DNA from 3 places in the Cellulomonas sp. NPDC055163 genome. Region 2 is predicted to be linked to each of the others. Evidence: riboswitches for the same ligand, from Rfam matches in the RefSeq annotation. Region 2 holds a riboswitch; each other region holds the start of a gene.

Region 1 (3,267 bases), on a different contig from region 2:
GGTGCCGGCCGGCGACGTGAGGGTCGCCTTCCAGTAGTACGTCGTGCCCGGTTGGAGCCCGGCGACGGGCTGGCTCGTGGTCTTCACGTAGGAGACGGCCGGCACGGCGACCGTCGAGTCGCCCCCGAGGTACTCGAGCGTCCGCCCGTACTGGAAGCGCACGCTGCCCGCGTACCCGTGCAGGTCGACCCAGGCGTAGAGCGACGCCGAGGTGTCTGTGACGTCCTTCTGGTCGAGCGTCCCCGTCGGCGGCTCCGCCGCGGTGATCGCGACGGAGTCGGTGCTCGTGCCGCCCGCCGTGTCGGTCACCGTGAGGCGCGCGCTGCGGTCGCCCGGCCCGTACACGTGCGTGAGCGCCGCCGGCGGCGCCCCCGCGCCGCTCTCCGTGGTCCCGTCGCCGTACGCGAGCGACCAGCTCGCGAGGTGCTCGCCGGCGCCACCGCCGGCGCCCGACGAGCGGGACGCGTCGAACGTGACCGTGAGGGGCGCCGTCCCGTGCGTCGTCGACGTCTGCAGGAACGCCGACGCCCGCGTGTGCGCCGCGGGGGAGTCGGCGACGTCCGCGAACGCCTCGAGCGCGCTCTGCGTCGAGTCGACGAACCACGAGCAGCTGCCGTGGTGGTGGAAGTACAGGACCGCCGTGACCTCGGGCCACGACTCGAGGGTCGCCATCGACTCGCGCAGCCACGCGGCCTTGCGGCCGGGCACCGCGGGGTCCTCGACCGAGCCCCACTCCGCGATCACGAGCGGCTTGCCGTGCGCCTGCCCGAACGCCCGGAACGCCGACGCGGCGCGCGACATCGACGACCACGCCGCCTGCCCGTTCGACGAGCACCCGAACCAGTTGTAGGCGTCGAGCGCGACCTGGTCGACGACGTCGTCGCCGGGGTAGAGCGCGTCGGCGCTCACCGCCGCGGAGGGCGCGAAGGGCGTCGGCGTCACGATCCACGTCCACACGGCGTTGGTCACGCCCTGCGCGCGGAACACCTCGACGTAGTGGCGGAACGCGGCACGGTAGTCGGCCGGGTCGCCGAAGCCGGGGGAGTAGTCGGGCTCGTGCTGGAACGACACGTACATCGGGACGCGCAGCGCCTTGACGGCCTGGGCGTGCTGGACGATCTGCGCGTCGTGGGCGCCGCTCGCGACCGCGACCCACGAGATCTTGGTGCCGTCGATCCGCTTCGAGGACACCGAGAGCAGCGGCGTGCGGCCGCGCTGGACGGTCGTCGCCAGCGGCGTCGACGGCAGCTCGTCCCACAGGGCGTACCAGCGGTGCACGTCGAGCTTGCGCCCGATGCCGGCCTCGAACGCCGAGACGGCGGCGTCGACGCTCGCGTGGGTGCCCTTCGCGACCGACGCCCCGAACAGCAGGCCGTCGTCGGGGGTCAGGGCGTCCTCGGCCCAGTCGTTCGCGGCCCCGGGCCGGGGCGACGCGTCGGGGGTGGGCTCGGTGGACGGCCAGGGGGTGGGGCTGAGCGTCGGCTCCGGCGTCGGGCCGGGCGTCGGCTCGGCGGTGGGTCCGGGCGTGGGCAGGGCCGTCGGCGTCGGCGTCGGGCTCGGCGTCGGCGAGGGCGTGGGCGACGCCGTGGGGCTCGGCTCGACGACCTGGCGGCTGGCGGCGGCTGACGGCGCCACTGCGGCGGCCGTGAGCAGCCCCGCGAGAGCAGCGGTGGCCAGGACCGCGCGTGCGGTGCGGCGACGAGCGGCACCGGTCGCGCCGGAGCGGGTGGCGCGGGCTCGGGTGGTGGAGCTGGGCGCGGGCACGGCACGGCCCTGCCCCGGGAGGCGGCGTTGCACGGGGATCCCCTGTCGTTCGGCAGCCTGGCGGACCGCGTGGGCCCCATGGCTTTGCGTCGCTGCCTTGCGGCAGGTTTGCCTTTTCGTGGACTCGACGAGCGTACGTCCGCTGATCGTGTTAATCCAGTCCCAGAAAGCGGACCAATGCGACGCTGGTGCGCACCGGCCGTGACTGGCGTGCACCCGGGCAATTCGGATATACGACCGTGATCCGTGCAGGGTTCTTGCTCTTTCGAGTGATTCCTGTGCACCATGAGGGCCTACCGCACAGGGCTTCCGGGGGGAACCGAGTTCGGGGCCGCACGCCGGCGCCGAGGTTGGGCCGTCTGGCGCGGTCGCCGCCGCACGACCGGGCAGGGCGACCCGGCACGGAAACACCCCCACGGCCCCGGTAGCCCGCGACGACGCTGTCTCTCACCCATCGTCGCAGGTCAGCACGGTGTCACCGTGCTGGAGCAGGACACGCACAGCGACACGGACGTCGCGCTCCGGCACGGCCGGGACCCCGGGAGGGGCTCCACGGCGATGTCGAACGCGACGGCCGCACACCCGTGCGACTGCGCTCACGCCCGACGAGCACCCGTGCTCACGACCCGCACGCAGTCCGGACAGCATTCCCGGGCGCGCCGTGAAGACCATCGCCGTGGAGGCACCCGCAGATGTTTTCCGACTATCCGTTCAAGTTCACGCGCCGCCATCGCGTGCTCGCTTCTGTGATCACCGTCTCACTTCTTGCGGTCGGCGCCGTCGCGCTGCTGTCGCCGCAGGGTCAGTACGTGTGGAACGGGCCGAGCGCGACCGAGGTCGCCCTCCAGACGGAGCAGGCGCGCTCGCGCGACCTCAGCTCCCAGCTCGAGGAGATGGAGGCGAAGCTCACCGCGCCGCGCCCCCAGGCCGGTGACAAGGTCCAGCTCGCTCGCGCGGAGGACCTGAAGAAGCAGATCACCGAGCTCGAGGCGAAGCTCGAGCAGACGCAGCAGGAGCTGGGCCGCGCCGAGTCCGAGGCCGCGAAGCAGCAGGACGCCGCGAACCTCGTCAACGGCACGCTCAAGGCTACGCGCGAGCGCCAGAACGCCGCGAGCAAGGTCACCACGGCGCAGATCGCGGACCTGAAGAAGCAGCTCGGCGAGCTCAACTACAAGGTGCAGAACCCCAAGGGCTACCAGGCACCGCCGGTCACCGCGTCGATGACCAAGGCGGACATCGTCGCGGCGAGCCAGCTGTTCGGCCTCTACACGACGCAGAGCCCGTTCGACTACGGCGAGTTCAACGGCGTGCAGGCTGCCGTGAACCGCAACGCCGACGTCAGCGGCTACTTCCAGTCGTGGGACACCGACTTCCGCCCGGACGCCGTCCAGGAGGCGTGGAGCCGCGGCCAGATCCCGCTGCTCACCTGGGAGAGCCAGAGCCAGGTCGGCGCGATCTCCGCGGAGGCGCCGGAGTACTCGCTCGGCTCGATCATCAACGGCA
Region 2 (3,267 bases):
GCGTGCTGCTCACGTGCGCCGCCCTGACGTTCCTCAACCCGCACGTGTACCTCGACACCGTGGTGCTGCTCGGCTCGGTCGCGCACCAGCAGGACCGCCCGTGGGCCTTCGCCGCGGGGGCGGTCGCCGCGAGCATCGGCTGGTTCGTCACCCTCGGCTTCGGAGCCGGGCGGCTCGCGCCGCTCTTCGCCCGCCCGCGCGCCTGGCAGGTCCTCGACGGGCTCGTCGCGGTCGTGATGGCGACGCTCGCGGTCACGCTCGTCATCGGCAGCTGACCGGGTTGTCCGTCCCGGGCGCGTGTGCTGCAGTTCGGGGCATGACGCTTCTCGAGGCGGGCGACCGCATCCTGCTCACCGGCGACTCCATCACCGACGGCGGGCGCGACCGCCGTGACCCGGCGAGCCTCGGGCACGGGTACGCGATGGTCGTCGCGGCGCTCGCCGGCGCTCGCCGGCGCACGCCGGCCCGACCTGGGGCTCACGTTCCTCAACCGCGGGATCGGCGGCGACACCGCCCACCAGCTGCGCGACCGCTGGGAGACGGATGCGCTCGCGCTCGAGCCGACCGTCGTCTCGGTGCTCGTCGGGATCAACGACACGTGGCGCCGCTACGACTCGGGGCGCGCGACCTCGATCGACGCGTACGAGGAGGACTACCGCGCAGTGCTCGACTCCGCGCGCGACCGGCTCGGCGCGCGGCTCGTGCTCGTCGAGCCGTTCGTCGTGCCCGTCGAGGAGGCGCAGCACCGCTGGCGCGAGGACCTCGACCCGCGCATCGGGGTCGTCCGGAGGCTCGCCGCCGAGTTCCGCGCGACGCTCGTGCCGGCCGACGGGCTGTTCGCCGCGGCCGCCGTGCGCACGACCCCGGCCGCCTGGGCGTACGACGGCGTGCACCCGACACCCGCCGGGCACGGCCTGCTCGCCGAGGCGTGGCTCGACGCCGTCGGGCTCGACTGAGCACCTGGCGCAGTGCACCGGCGGCGGAGCACCCGCACCACCCCTGCGGGTGCACCCGTACGTGAATGCGACGCATGCACCCCTTTGCGGGAGAAACGGATATCTCGGGCGCGTCCGCGCCATGCCCGGGCGCCGGTCCGGAACTCGTCGAAAACAACGCCTTCTGCCGCATTCTCGCGCCCGTGACCTGCAGGATCGCCCCGGTCCGCCCGCGCCGTTATCACCGGCGCACGAGCCCCGCCGTCCGAACGACACCTTTTCACCCGGCTGCCGGGTGCTGTGACTCTTGTCGGGAACCGCTACGACCGCATACGGTCCTCCTGTCCACGAAAAGGCAAAGCTGCCGCGAGGCAGTGACGCAAAGCCATGGGACCCACGAGGTTCGCCAGGCTGCCGAACGACGGAGAATCCAGTGCTCAATGCAGTCCGTAGCTTCCGCGCGCCCATCGACGCCGCGGCCGGTCGTGACGACCGCCGCACGTCCCGCCGCCGGGCCCGCTCGCTCGCCCTCGTCGCCGGCCTCAGCGTCGCCGCGACGCTCGCCGCGACGGTCCCCGCCTCGGCCGCCGGTGTCGCACCCAGCGCGCTCGACATCCCGCTCCTGAGCAACGCCGGCTCCACCACCACGGGCGTCCCGGCCGGGACGGTCCTCACGGTCGTCACGGGCGACCTGGTCGTCACCACGCCGGGCGCGGTCGTCGACGCGGTCGACGTCCGCGGCTTCATCAAGATCAAGGCGCCGAACGTCACGATCAAGCGCTCGATCGTCCGCGGCCGCCCGATCACCGGCAGCTTCGGGCTCATCACGAACGACGCCGGCGTCTACCCCTTCACGGTCGAGGACAGCGAGCTGATCGCGACCGAAGCCTCGCCGTGGATCAACGGGATCATCGGCCACAACTTCACGGTGCGACGCACCGAGATCGCGAACGTCATCGACTCGGTCCACATCACCGGCTCGAACGTGCTCGTCGAGAGCTCGTGGCTGCACGCGAACCTGTTCTACGCCCAGGACCCGAACCAGAAGGGCGGCCCGAGCCACGCCGACAGCGTCCAGATCCAGGGCGGGTCGAACATCAGGATCGTGCGCAACAACATCGAGGGCGCGTACTCCTCGGCCGTCCAGACGACGCAGGACCGCGCCGCGGTCTCCGACCTGACCATCCGCGACAACCGCATCGGCGGCGGCGGGTGCACCGTCAACGTGGCGTACGGCAGCCGCCCGGCGATCGCCGGCCTGGCCGTGGCCAACAACGTCTTCCGGCTCGACACCCGGCACACGCGCTGCGCGCTCATCGCCCCCAGCACGAACACGATCGCGAACGTCGACAACTACTTCACGGACGGCGCGACGGTGAAGATCTCGCGCGGCTGACGCCACGGGAGCAGAGCCCGTCGCGGACGGGCGCTCGACGCGAGCGGTGCACGGGCCTCCCGTGCACCGCTCGCGTGCGTCGTGGCACCGGCGCAGGTGATGTCCCGAGCCTCGGGCATGCTTTGCACCGCGGGGACGTTGTCGATAGCGTCAGCGCGTCCATGACCGACCGGGAGGAGAGGTGACCGTGCTGCTCCGCGCGAACGTCACCACCCCGGTCCCGTGCGGCGCCGTGTGCGCCGGGCCCCACCGGGTCGCCCTCGCCAGCTGTCGCTGTCACTAGAGCGCTGGCCGCTCCCGCTGCCCTCGCAGCCGGAGGCCCGCACGGGCACACCCCCCGCGCCAGCGCTCGCCCCTCGCGCCGCACCGGTCACCCCCCGGCGCTCGGCGGTCCTCCGGCAGCGCGCCCCGCGCGGCGCCGAGGGGGACGACGAGCCCCCGGCACGGCGCGCGACCCAGGAGCCGTCCCGGGCCCCCGCCCCGCCCCACCTCCCCCACCCCGCCACGCACCCGTGGCCCCGCACAGACGAGGACGACATGGCCCGCATCTACGACGACGCGACGCAGCTCATCGGCAACACCCCGCTGGTCCGCATCAACAAGCTGACCGAGGGCGCCGGCGCCACGGTGGTCGGCAAGCTCGAGTTCTACAACCCCGCGAGCTCGGTCAAGGACCGCATCGGCGTCGCGATCATCGACGCGGCCGAGGCGTCCGGCGAGCTCCCCGCCGGCGGCACCATCGTCGAGGCGACCAGCGGCAACACCGGCATCGCGCTCGCGTTCGTCGGCGCGGCCCGCGGCTACGACGTGGTCCTCACGATGCCCGAGACGATGTCGAAGGAGCGCCGCGCGCTGCTGCGTGCGTACGGCGCCGAGCTCATCCTGACCCCCGGCTCCGAGGGCATGAAGGGTGCGGTCAACCGTGCGAACGAGATC
Region 3 (3,267 bases), on a different contig from region 2:
GTGCAGCCAGCGCACGGGCGCGCCGGCACCGGCGTAGCGGAACGGCTCGAGCTCGTCGTCCCACGCCTGCCCGAGCGCGAGGTCGAGCTCGGCGCGCAGACGAGCCGGGTCGGCCGCGTGCACGAGGGCCGCGCGGATGCGGTCCTCGGGTACGACGACGTTGCCGTGCACGTCGGTCTGGGCGTGGAAGATGCCGAGCTCGGGCGTGTGGCTCCAGCGGGAGCCGTCGGTGCCGTGGCTCGACTCCTCGGTCACCTCGTAGCGCAGGTGGGTCCACCCGCGCAGCGCCGAGGCCAGGCGCGCGCCCGTCCCCTGGGCACCCTGCCAAGACAGCTCCGCCCGGTACATCCCCGGCGCCGCGGGCTGCGGCGTCCAGTCCAGGGACACGCGTGTGCCCAGCACGTTGCCTGCCGCCCACTCCATGTGGGGGCAGAGCGCACGTGGCGCTGAGTGCACGAAAAGTACACCGCGGGTGATCGCACCTGCCATGTCGCCCTCCTGACGGCTCGAGGTTCGTCTTCCCCAACGACCTCGTCCCGCGAACGGAGTGCACCACGGCCTCGCGGCGTGCTGGTGACAGCATGCATGATCCGGTCGCCCGGACGCCAGCGAATCCGGCCCCGCCACCCGGACGTGCACCGGCCCGCCGGGCGTTCGGTCACGGTTCGCCCCGATAGGTCGGGATCACGGACCGGGACCGCGGCGGCGACGCCGGGCCTGCCCCGGGCCCGGCGCACCCGCCCGGCGCCGCGACCGGTGTCAGAGCTGGTCGCGGATCGCGCGCATCGCCTTCTTGCGCACCGACCGCTCGAGCCGGTCGAGGTAGAGGTACCCGTCGAGGTGGTCCACCTCGTGCTGCAGGCAGCGAGCCATGAGCTCGGTCCCCTCGACGACGACCTCATGACCGTCGAGGTCCTCGCCCACGACGCGCGCGTACCAGGCGCGCTTCGTCGGGTACCAGAGGCCGGGCACCGAGAGGCATCCCTCGTCGCCGTCCTGGTAGTCCTCGGACAGCTCGACGATGCGCGGGTTGAGCACGTAGCCGATCTCGTCGTCGATGTTCCACGAGAAGGCGCGGAGCCCGACGCCGATCTGGTTGGCGGCGAGGCCGGCCCGACCTTCGTGGTCGACGGTCTCGAGCAGGTCCGTCACGAGCGAGCGCACCCGGTCGTCGACGGTCGTGATCGGGTCGCAGGGGGTGCGCAGGACCGGGTCGCCGACCGTGCGGATCTCTCTCATCGCCATGCCCACGATTGTTTCATGCGGGGCTGTCCGACTCGGGCACTCCGGCGGTCGGGGGTGGACACCGTGCGGCCCGGTGCTCCCCTCCGGCCCGCCGCCGTCCTCGCTCCCCCGCGCCCGTGCCGCCTGCACCTCCGCGGTTCACCAACAACGCCCGCGCATCGACGTGGCCCAGGTCACGTGAATGGGACGGGTGCACGACAAAAGGCCCGGGGATATTCCCCGGGCCTTTCGGCGAGAAGGCTGTGCGCGACGCGCGGCCGAGCGATCAGACGTCGGAACGCTGCTGCGGAACGCCCGTGAGGAGCTGGCGGACCTCGTTCTCGTGGAAGCGGCGGTGCCCACCGAGCGTCCGGACGGCCGAGAGCTTGCCGGCCTGCGCCCAGCGCGTGACGGTCTTCGGGTCGACCCGGAACATCGCTGCGACCTCACCCGGGGTGAGCAGAGCGCCCGGCATCGAGGTGGACTCGGAACGGTTGGGGGTGGTGATGGCCATGATGGCAACTCTCCTGTCGTTCGGTAGCTCGGCTGACCCCTGAGGCCCCGTGGCTTTGCGTCCCCACCTTGCGGCGGGTTTGCCGTTTCTCGCTGACGTCCTCAACTATGCATGAACCCGGACAACTTCGCAACAACCCCCCGAGGGTGAAACGACCCGGCCTGGGGGCCGTTCGGGTGAATCGACGCGCTTCGACGGCGCCTATAACACGGCGCGTATCGGCGCGCATCCTGACCGCAACGCGGGCCCGCGTTGGGCCGGAGCAGACGTATCCGTGACGATCTCTCGCCCTCCTGGCCGATTCGTCCTACCCTTGACCCAACGCCCAGGCGCGAGCGGGGCGGGTCGCCAGGTGACCACGGCGGGTGACGGGCGCCTCATCTTGTGCGGGTGAGGCGCCCGAACGCTGTCCGCGCACTCCCGCGCCGCAGAGACGCACGTCACGCCCGGCCGCGTCACCATCCGCTTTGTCCCCTGGCCGCGTCACCCCCCCCCGCCGCTTCCCCCCGCCGCCACCGGGACGGGTCGCCCGCCCCAGCCGCCGGCCGCGCGGTCGCCGAACGACCGGTCCCCGCGCGTCCGCACCGGGCCGCCCAAGCCCCCCGCACGGCCCCTGACCTGCGGCTCTCCGCTCAAGTCACCCCCGTACGTGCCGATGGTCCTCCCGAGGAGCCCACACGTGGCTCGCACCCGGAGGAGTCACGTGCCGCACACCTGGACCGTCCTCGCGCTCGCGCGCCACATCGGCGGGTTCTACCACGGTGAGCTGCTGGCGGGGCTGGTGCGGGAGGTCACCGCGCAGGGCGGTCGCGTCGTCGTGGCCCAGACCGCACCGGAGGAGCCCGAGCTCGACGAGACGGTCGTCGGCGAGACCGCGCTGTCCGTGGCGTGGGACGAGGCCGACGCGGTCGTCACGATCGCCCTGAGCGCGAGCGCGGCCTTCCTCGCGCGGATGCTCGAGCTCGGCAAGCCCGTCGTGCTCACGAGCCAGCGGGTCGACGGCGTCGAGGCGCCCGTCGCGCTGCCGGACAACCACGGCGGGATCCACGAGGCCGTCGAGCACCTGCGCGCGCACGGGCACAGCCGGATCGGCTTCGTCGGGGACCTGCGGCAGTACGACTACCACGAGCGTCACCTCGCGTACCGCGACGCGCTCACCACCCACGGGCTCGCCCCGAGTGACGAGCTGCTCGTCGTGGCGCGGGACTGGTCGGAGGCCGCGGGCGAGGACGCCGCCCGGGAGCTGCTCCGCCGCCCCGAGCGGCCCGACGCGGTCGTCACCGCGTCCGGGCACAACGCCATCGGACTCATCCGCGGGCTCGCCGCCGCGGGCGTGCGCGTGCCCGAGGACGTCGCGGTCCTCGCGTTCGACAACGTCGAGCACGGTGCGTACGCGACCCCGAGCCTGTCGAGCGTGCACCAGCGGTTCGACGAGGTCGGTGCGCTGGCCGGCTCGCTCGTCATGCGCGCCCTGCGCGGTGAGCACGTGCCCGCGGGCAGCCACGTCGCGGCGGCCACCGTGGTCGTCC

What was found. A riboswitch is a leader RNA that binds a small molecule or an ion and turns the genes downstream of it on or off. The one in region 2 is predicted to bind cyclic di-GMP.
Region 1: it holds a riboswitch for cyclic di-GMP, as region 2 does, so the genes downstream of both, ACWFNE_RS01190 (hypothetical protein) here and ACWFNE_RS14840 (hypothetical protein) in region 2, are expected to answer to the same signal.
Region 3: it holds a riboswitch for cyclic di-GMP, as region 2 does, so the genes downstream of both, ACWFNE_RS07850 (BldC family transcriptional regulator) here and ACWFNE_RS14840 (hypothetical protein) in region 2, are expected to answer to the same signal.

Annotation. Positions count from the first base shown of each region.
Region 1 covers NZ_JBSGSU010000001.1:263,717-266,983, reverse strand. Annotated here, with positions in the region: gene ACWFNE_RS01190 (hypothetical protein) at 1-1,764, opposite strand, end outside; cyclic di-GMP riboswitch class I at 1,813-1,887, opposite strand; gene ACWFNE_RS01185 (glycosyl hydrolase) at 2,457-3,267, shown strand, end outside.
Region 2 covers NZ_JBSGSU010000007.1:82,382-85,648, forward strand. Annotated here, with positions in the region: gene ACWFNE_RS14830 (LysE/ArgO family amino acid transporter) at 1-275, shown strand, start outside; gene ACWFNE_RS14835 (SGNH/GDSL hydrolase family protein) at 390-956, shown strand; cyclic di-GMP riboswitch class I at 1,280-1,354, shown strand; gene ACWFNE_RS14840 (hypothetical protein) at 1,369-2,331, shown strand; gene cysK (cysteine synthase A) at 2,869-3,267, shown strand, end outside.
Region 3 covers NZ_JBSGSU010000003.1:356,769-360,035, reverse strand. Annotated here, with positions in the region: gene ACWFNE_RS07860 (DUF3145 domain-containing protein) at 1-489, opposite strand, end outside; gene def (peptide deformylase) at 760-1,245, opposite strand; gene ACWFNE_RS07850 (BldC family transcriptional regulator) at 1,511-1,699, opposite strand; cyclic di-GMP riboswitch class I at 1,758-1,832, opposite strand; gene ACWFNE_RS07845 (EAL domain-containing protein) at 2,442-3,267, shown strand, end outside.